2 regions of the Ensifer sp. D2-11 genome follow, and region 2 is predicted to be linked to the other one. Evidence: predicted binding sites of a transcription regulator. Region 2 holds the regulator's gene; the other holds the start of a gene.

What was found. Region 2 encodes LexA, which represses DNA repair genes until DNA is damaged. Its sites were predicted from a motif close to TGTTCNNNNTGTGTTCNG; they were not measured.
Region 1: a site for LexA is predicted at 1,590-1,607, ahead of M1D34_RS09155 (DNA polymerase IV). Genes of this name have one in related genera too.

Annotation. Positions count from the first base shown of each region.
Region 1 covers NZ_CP096433.1:1,878,717-1,882,909, reverse strand. The annotation lists gene M1D34_RS09160 (L,D-transpeptidase family protein) at 1-170, opposite strand, end outside; gene M1D34_RS09155 (DNA polymerase IV) at 300-1,586, opposite strand; gene M1D34_RS09150 (DUF3572 domain-containing protein) at 1,793-2,062, opposite strand; gene M1D34_RS09145 (response regulator) at 2,219-2,590, shown strand; gene M1D34_RS09140 (PleD family two-component system response regulator) at 2,608-3,975, shown strand.
Region 2 covers NZ_CP096433.1:1,497,793-1,501,985, reverse strand. The annotation lists gene M1D34_RS07255 (DUF1254 domain-containing protein) at 1-520, shown strand, start outside; tRNA gene M1D34_RS07250 (tRNA-Ala) at 702-777, shown strand; gene M1D34_RS07245 (hypothetical protein) at 887-1,051, shown strand; gene lexA (transcriptional repressor LexA) at 1,276-1,992, shown strand; tRNA gene M1D34_RS07235 (tRNA-Cys) at 2,213-2,286, shown strand; gene M1D34_RS07230 (calcium-binding protein) at 2,331-3,410, opposite strand; gene M1D34_RS07225 (hypothetical protein) at 3,811-4,158, shown strand.

The sequences.
Region 1 (4,193 bases), 380 kb from region 2:
TTTCCTGTGGACACTTTCGACGTGGCGACCACAGTGTCGCCGTCATAGACGACGAGGGACTGCTGATCCCTCGATACGACGACCTGCAACGGCGTCTTGGCGCCGGCCGCAAGCGCGGGCGGCGACGCCATGACGAAAACCGCGAATCCCATCCGGAGAGCGAAACGCAACACCTACCCTCGTTCAGACAGTGGCGGCACCGCAAGGCGGAGCCGTGGAAGCAGGCTACCGTTCAATCTTTAAGGAATTGCCCCATACGATGCGGGAGCCGTCCGGTCGTACAACCGTGACGGCTATTGTCAGCGCCGCCCCTTGCCGAATGTGTAGCCGGTCTCGACGCTTGTCTTTCCGAACTTATCGCGCAGCCTGTTGATCGCGTCCTCGGCGGCGGCACGCCGGGAGGCCTGCGGATCGACAAGATCCGGCGGATCGGCGAGATCGGGATCGACCAGATCACTGACACCGATGCCGATCAGCCGGTATTTCGTCCCGTCTACCTCCTTCTCGAGCAGCTGCAGGCCGGTGCGGAAGATGCGGTCGGCCAGGCGGGTGGGGCTTTCCAACCGGCGGTTGCGCGTTCGGGTCTTGAAGTCCGCGGTCTTGAGCTTCAGCACCACCGTCTGCCCTGCCAGCGCGGATTTTCGCAATCGGAATGCCACTTGTTCGCTGAGGCCCCTCAGATGCGCTACGAGGTCCTCCTGGCGCGCCAGGTCGTCGTTGAAGGTCGTCTCGGAGGAGACGCTCTTCGCTTCTCCGTCGATCTCCACGGACCTTTCGTCCAGGCCGCGCGAAAGCCGGTAGAGCCGCCGGCCCATCGTGCCGTAGCGGCGCATGAGGTCCGCCTCTTCCATCGTCTGGAGCTGCCCGATCGCGCGGATTCCGTCCCTTTCGAGCGTGGCGGCGAAGGCCTTGCCGACGCCCCAGATGAGGGTAACGGGCTTGGCTTTCAGGAAGTCGACGGCTTCGGCCTGGCCGATGACCGAAAAGCCGCGGGGCTTCTGAAGGTCCGAGGCGACCTTGGCCAGGAATTTGCAGTAGGAAAGCCCGACGGAAACGGTGATGCCGATTTCCTGCTCTACACGCTTGGCGAAGCGGGCAAGCGTTCGGGCGGGCGGATCGTGGTGAAGCCGCTCGGTGCCGCTCAGATCGAGAAAGGCCTCGTCTATCGACAGCGGCTGCACGAGAGGCGTCAGCTCCTGCATCATCGCTCTGACCTCGCGCCCGACGCGCACATATTTCTCCATGTCGGGCTTGATCACCACGGCCTGCGGGCAGGCTTCGAGGGCTTTGAACATAGGCATGGCGGAGCGCACGCCATGGATGCGGGCAATGTAACAGGCCGTGGAGACGACGCCACGCTTACCGCCGCCGATGATCACGGGCTTGTCGGCGAGCTCCGGATTGTCGCGCTTCTCGACCGAGGCATAGAAGGCATCGCAGTCGATATGCGCGAGGGTCAACCGGTAGAGTTCGGAGTGCCGGAGGAGCCGCGGACTGCCGCAGGCGAGACACCGCCGTGAATGGGCGGCTTGCTCCTTGAGGCAATCACGGCAGAAGCCGGAGGGTGGGGCGGCGCTGTCGATCATATCCGGAACAAATGTTGAACGCGGCGACTTTACGCTCTACGCTGCTGAGTCTCAAGGCGGCGGCTGGAGGCTGTTTTGGATATCGCTGTTAAGTTTGAGATGGTGCCGGCCGATCGCCGGCCGGACTTCGGGGCACTGTTTGGTCGTCAGGGCGCATTCGGCGTCGGGCGGTGTACCGCGCCGCGCACATCGCGTATCGGCACCATTCAGTCCTCGAAGTCACGTGGGCCGGAGAGGACATGGTGCGCCCGGACGACCTCTTCCGGCGAGGTTTGCGTTTCGTTGCAGAAGGCCATCAGCGTCGGTTCGTGCTCCATCAGGAACGCAACGAGTCCGCCCATGAAGCCCGGCTCGCCGATGGCGCTGCGCAGGGAGGCGGGATCGGTGCCGGTAAGCGCCAGAAAGCGCGACATCAGCTCAGGCTCGTTCGCGAGCCAGGTGAGGATGGCGATCGCCGTATCGTCAGCGTTCTTCATGATATGCGCTCTCTTCTCGTTTGGCGGCCGCAATTACCTATTTTTCAACCAAATCGCGCTAGCCTGGCGATCGACGAAATGGGTCGAGTCGCCGTTGTTGCAACTTAAATCTCTCCCGGAGACTTGCAAGGCGGCGGCAGACAGCAAGGGATCGACATGCCCAAACAGGTAATGATTGTTGAGGATAACGAGCTGAATATGAAGCTCTTCCGCGACCTGATTGAGGCTTCGGGCTACGCGACGATCCAGACGCGCAACGGCATGGAAGCCCTGGAACTCGCGCGCAAGCATCGTCCCGACCTGATTCTGATGGACATCCAATTGCCGGAGGTCTCCGGCCTCGAGGTCACGAAATGGCTCAAGGAAGATGATGAGCTTCACGTGATTCCGGTCATTGCCGTAACCGCTTTTGCCATGAAGGGCGACGAGGAACGCATCCGCCAAGGGGGATGCGAGGCCTATGTCTCCAAGCCGATTTCCGTTCCAAAATTCATTGAGACGATCAAAACATACCTGGGCGATGCCTGACTGCCGGAAAGATCGATATGACTGCGCGCATCCTCGTCGTTGATGACGTACCAGCCAATGTGAAGCTCCTGGAAGCGCGGCTCGTGGCCGAATATTTCGACGTGCTTACGGCCGGGGACGGGCACGCCGCATTGGCGACATGCGAAAAGACGCCGGTGGATCTCGTCCTGCTCGATATCATGATGCCGGGGATGGACGGTTTCGAGGTCTGCGAAAGACTGAAGGCGAACAGCCGGACCGCGCATATTCCGGTCGTGATGATAACGGCGCTCGATCAGCCGTCCGATCGTGTGCGCGGGCTGAAGGCCGGCGCCGACGACTTCCTGACCAAGCCCGTGAACGATCTGCAGCTCATGTCGCGCGTGAAAAGCCTCGTACGCCTGAAGAACGTCAGCGACGAGCTGCGTCTCAGAGCCCAGACGGCGCAAACGATCGGGCTGCAGGAACTGGCCCGTGTCGATCGGCCGGACGAGCCCGGCAGCGTGCTACTGGTCGATGGCCGCGCTTCTTCACAGGAACGGCTCACCCGTGCCCTGAAGCCGATCGCCGATGTCGCCGTCATATCGGACCCGCAGGCCGCTCTGTTCGAGGCCGCCGAAAGCAGTTTCGACCTGATCATCGTCAACGCGAATTTCGACGATTACGATCCCTTGCGTCTGTGTTCGCAATTGCGCTCGCTCGAGCGGACCCGCTTCATTCCGATCCTGCTGGTAACCGAGCAAGGAAACGATGAGAGAATCGTCCGCGCACTCGAACTGGGCGTGACGGACTACATCATGCGACCCGTCGATCCGAACGAACTTGTCGCCCGCTCCCTCACGCAGATCCGGCGCAAGCATTGCAACGATCGCCTGCGCGCAAGTGTCCAGCAGACGATCGAATTGGCCGTGACCGATGATCTCACCGGCCTCCACAACAGGCGTTATCTGGAAAACCACCTGAAGCTGCTGATCGATCGCGCGACCACAAGGGGGCGTCCGCTGTCGATCTGCATCACGGATATCGATCGCTTCAAGCGTGTGAACGACACTCACGGCCATGATGCCGGTGACGATGTACTGCGCGAATTTGCCAACCGTGTTCGCGCCACGGTGCGCGGCGCGGATCTTGCCTGCCGTTTCGGCGGGGAGGAGTTCGTGATCGTCATGCCGGATACGACGCCCGAAATGGCTGCAATCGTTGCGGAGAGGCTTCGACTGGCGGTCGAGAGCCGTGGCTTCGACATTCCGCAGGCCGCGACGGTCCTGAACGTAACGGCGTCGCTCGGCATTGCAACCCTGAGGCCGCATGGCGATACGGCCGAGGCTTTGCTGAAGCGGGCCGACATGGCGCTCTATCAGGCGAAGAACGGCGGACGGAACCGGGTTGTCGCTGCCGCTGCGTGATCCGCCGCACATGCTGAGCTTTTCAGGGCCTCGCGCCCGGGTTCTTCCAGGTTGCGTTCTTCTTCAAGTGGCTCGTGCCGGGGTAAGCACATCCGCAGGCGACACTGTCCGATTCTGAAACAGAATTAACCAAACGCCGAGCAACCCCTCTTCGGCGATTAAGAATGCATTGATTTTTTTTTAGTTTCAGGCAATGCTGATAAGCGAGGAAGGAAACT
Region 2 (4,193 bases):
CATCCAGCCGTTCTTCCAGTGGAAGCACAACGGACGTCCGGCCGGGAACGGATGGAACCGTTCGACCAACAATGCGCAGTTCGGCGTCGACTATTTCAACCGGACCGGAACGGCAAAATCGAACATGTTCGACAACCGGCCGAACGAGACGCAATATTTCTACACCGACCACGACGGCGCGGGCGGAGAACTCAGCGGCAGCGGCAGCTATGCAATCACCTTCCCGGCCGGGCAGGAGCCGCCGGTCAACGGCTTCTGGTCATTGACCCTGTACAACGACAAGCATCTCTTCCACGCGAACGACCTCAAACGCTACTCACTCGGCACCAAGAACAAGAACCTAAAGCGCAACTCCGACGGTTCGCTTACCCTCTACGCAGGCGCGAAGTCGCCTGGGGGCGACAAGGAAAACAACTGGCTGCCCGCGCCGGACGGGAAGTTCTCGCTCTACATCCGCGCCTATTGGGGCAAAGAGGCAATTCTCGATGGCTCTTGGCAGCCGCCCGCGATCGCTCAATAGCCAGTGCTGAAAGCCGATAGTGGCGTTGTGTGTTCGTGATCTTGCACTCCGCCCTATCTGCCGGCCGGCGGGCACCGACGCGGCTTGCAGTTGTCAGTCTCATCTTTGTATTGCGATGCATTCGGCAAGTGGAATGCACTGGCGCGGTCGGCCGAAAACTCTTATACAATCGTTGACCAGTGGGGTCGTAGCTCAGTTGGGAGAGCGCCGCAATCGCACTGCGGAGGTCGAGGGTTCGACTCCCTTCGGCTCCACCATCCACCAGTCCTCCCTGCCGGCTCGCTGCTTGCCAAAAAAGCTGATTTGAGAGAAAGTTTTAGTCTGACCCGTTCGAGGTCTGGGCAACTCCCGCGAGTGGAGAAAAACATGCCTGTTAAATCTTTCGTGGCAGCCGTAATTTTTTCCCTCTTCGCCCTTTCGGGGTGCGCCAGCACAGGCTCGACCAACACGACCTACACCCAGTGGTACGGGCCTTATCCCGAGCCTGAATTCGACGTTCTTACGCCGGGCGGACTGCGCCTTGCCTATTAGCATTGCATAGGCGACCGACTGCGCCGCCCGCCGTAAGCCCAAAACATGCGAGAGCGTATCGGCCCCTGCCCCGAATTCCGAGCGATCGCCATCGACACGCCGGATCGCGGGGCGGATCGGCATTCAACAGCAAGCGAAATTCACGGAATTTTAGGCACTTGCGGAACACATATGGAACAGATAGGTTCTGTTCTTGATTTGTTTCGCGATTCTGGAGTGACGCCATGCTGACCCGCAAGCAACAGGAATTGCTTCTGTTCATTCACGAACGAATGAAGGAATCCGGGGTCCCGCCGTCCTTCGACGAGATGAAGGACGCCTTGGACCTTGCGTCCAAATCGGGCATCCACCGTTTGATCACCGCACTCGAAGAGCGTGGGTTCATTCGCCGGCTACCTAATCGCGCCCGGGCCCTCGAAGTCATCAAGCTGCCGGAGGCCTATGCGGGCGCTTCGCAGGTCCGCCGCGGCTTTTCGCCGAGCGTGATCGAAGGCAGTCTGGGCAAGCCTGCTGCGCCGCCCCCCGCACCGAAACCGGCGCCGCCGGCCGAGGCCGCATCGGTCGCCGTTCCGGTCATGGGCCGCATTGCCGCCGGTGTGCCGATTTCGGCAATCCAGAACAATATGCACGATATATCCGTACCGGTTGAAATGATCGGCAGCGGCGAGCACTACGCTCTCGAGATCAAGGGCGATTCGATGATCGAGGCCGGCATCCTCGATGGCGATACGGTGATCATCCGGAACGGAAGCACCGCCAGCCCCGGGGATATCGTCGTCGCGCTGATCGACGACGAGGAAGCAACCCTGAAGCGATTCCGTCGCAAGGGCGCCTCTATTGCGCTGGAGGCCGCCAATCCGGCTTACGAAACACGCATATTCGGTCCGGACCGGGTCAAGATCCAAGGCAGGCTCGTCGGCCTCATCCGGCGCTATCATTAGAGCTTCCTGACCAGGTGCGCAGCCGCTTCCTACGAAAGTACGCAATTTCAAAGCGCTGACGTGGGAGTATTGCGCCTTGGGACGCTATGACCACGCCCGGTCATAGAACGGAAGACACATTTATACAGAATAAAAAAGTCCCTATTCCAAATGTACCCTCTTGCGGATTGCGGTCAATCATTCTAAATCCGCGCCACGATTTGAAAACGCAAATCGTAGAGGCCTCGTGGCGGAGTGGTGACGCAGAGGACTGCAAATCCTTGTACGCCGGTTCAATTCCGGCCGAGGCCTCCAAAAGCCACACCTGATCAGCTTTGTTACCGACAAACTTCCCCTCGTCAGACGAGGGCGAAATCCGCATTCGCAAAGACGAAGTTGGCAGCGCTGAGGTCGGCAGCGTGGATGCCGATCAGAGTGACCTGATCGACCGTGCCATTCAGCTGCAGGACAGCGTTCCCGTCAGCATCGTCGCCGATGTTGGACAGAAAATCGGCGAAGTCGTCGTAGCCATAGCCGGCGATTTGGATGATGTCCTTGTCCAATTCGAAGTCGAAGATCTCATCCCGCCCACTGTTCCGCGCAAACAGGAACTGATCGGCACCGGTCTCGACCGCGAAGGCTGCGGTAAGTCGGCCATCGCCCCAGAGCTGATCGTTACCGGCGCCGCCAATCAAGAGGTCGTCCCCACCCGCGGTGTCCACGCCGACCTCTGCATCGCCATACAGGACATCGTCGCCTTTGCCTCCGTCGAGCAGGTCGTTGCCGCCACTGCCGCCACGTGAGAAAAGAACATCTCCAACAAGAAAGTCGTTGCCAGAACCACCATAGAGGTGGTCGTCGCCGCCGATGCCGGATTCCACGACGCCCTGGTCGAGGCCATCTCCGTAGAGTTTGTCATGGCCCTCTCCGCCCTGGAGCCGATCGTTCCCGCCAACGAAAAAATCGCCGAGGGAGAAAGCGTCGCCCGAGAGAATATCGTCTCCGGCGCCGCCGTCGAGCCAGTCGTCGCCACCACGTCCTCTGAGGCAATTGTAGCCATCGCCGTAGAGTGTATCGTTGCCTTTGCCGCCCGAGAGACGATCGTTCCCTCCGGCGACGATCGCGGAGTCACTCACATCGATCGAGAAGGCATCGCCGTACAGCGTGTCGTCGCCGGCGCCGCCGTCGAGCTGGTCGTCGCCACCACGCCCCTGATCGGAGATCGCCCAAGCGTCGCCGAAGAGCGTGTCGTCGCCTCCGTGCCCGTCAAGGCTGTCGCGGCCACCCTGCCCCGAAGACAGGAAGCCGCCGATTTCGAAGACTCCCAGGCTATTGTCGGTCGTGAATGGGTCTCCGAAGACAATGTCCGGATCGTTCGTGCCGAAGATGTGGTTGTCGAGCCCGAGCCAAGGGGCGATGCCACCGATCAGATGCGCCATTTTTCTCTCCACAGTGCTGCAAAGCAGGTGATGCTCGTCTTGGGGACCCGGACGGCCTTGGGGGCGTCGATCTCGTCCGGCCTCGTCGGAGTGACGAGCGGGCTAACGCTTTGAAAATACGCCCTTCCGCACGGAAAACCGTCCACACTTTTCCTGAAAGTGCTCTAATGTTGCCGAACGCGATGTTCCTGTCCATTGACCACTTCGGATTAACTACAGGTTGTACTTTCCGGTGAAGTTCCGCGTCCGGATGCTGAAAGACGGAAGAGGTTGCCCACGCTCCGGACGACGTCCACGAAGAGAGATACCCGGAGGACCATGTGGTCTCGTGATCGGCGGTTGTGCTATAGCGTCCCGTCGGCCGGCCTCATCGGGAGGGCGGCACTCGCAGCGCGATGTGATGGATATTCCTTGGGGCTACATTCAGCGCCACTTCGATTGGCTCGGGCATGTGGCCGAGGGCGTCTGTATTGCAGCAGTCGTCGCCCTGCTGTTCATGGTGATTGCACCGAGAAGGTTGGCGCTGATCATCGGCCTCGCCTTCGCCATCGGACACTTTCACGGCCGCGAAAAACGTGATTTCGAGATCAGCGCAAAGCTGCCGCCGCCTCACCTAGAGGGTTATGAAATGTGGAGGTGGAGTTGGGATCAGGCGACCGACTTCTGGCCGGTCGCTTTGGTCCTCGCCTGCGTCATTGTCGCCCTCCTGCCCAAACGGCGTCGAAAGCCGGGCAATTCCGACGACTAACATGCGCTGCATCCGCATGCTGGTGGACTCTTCGC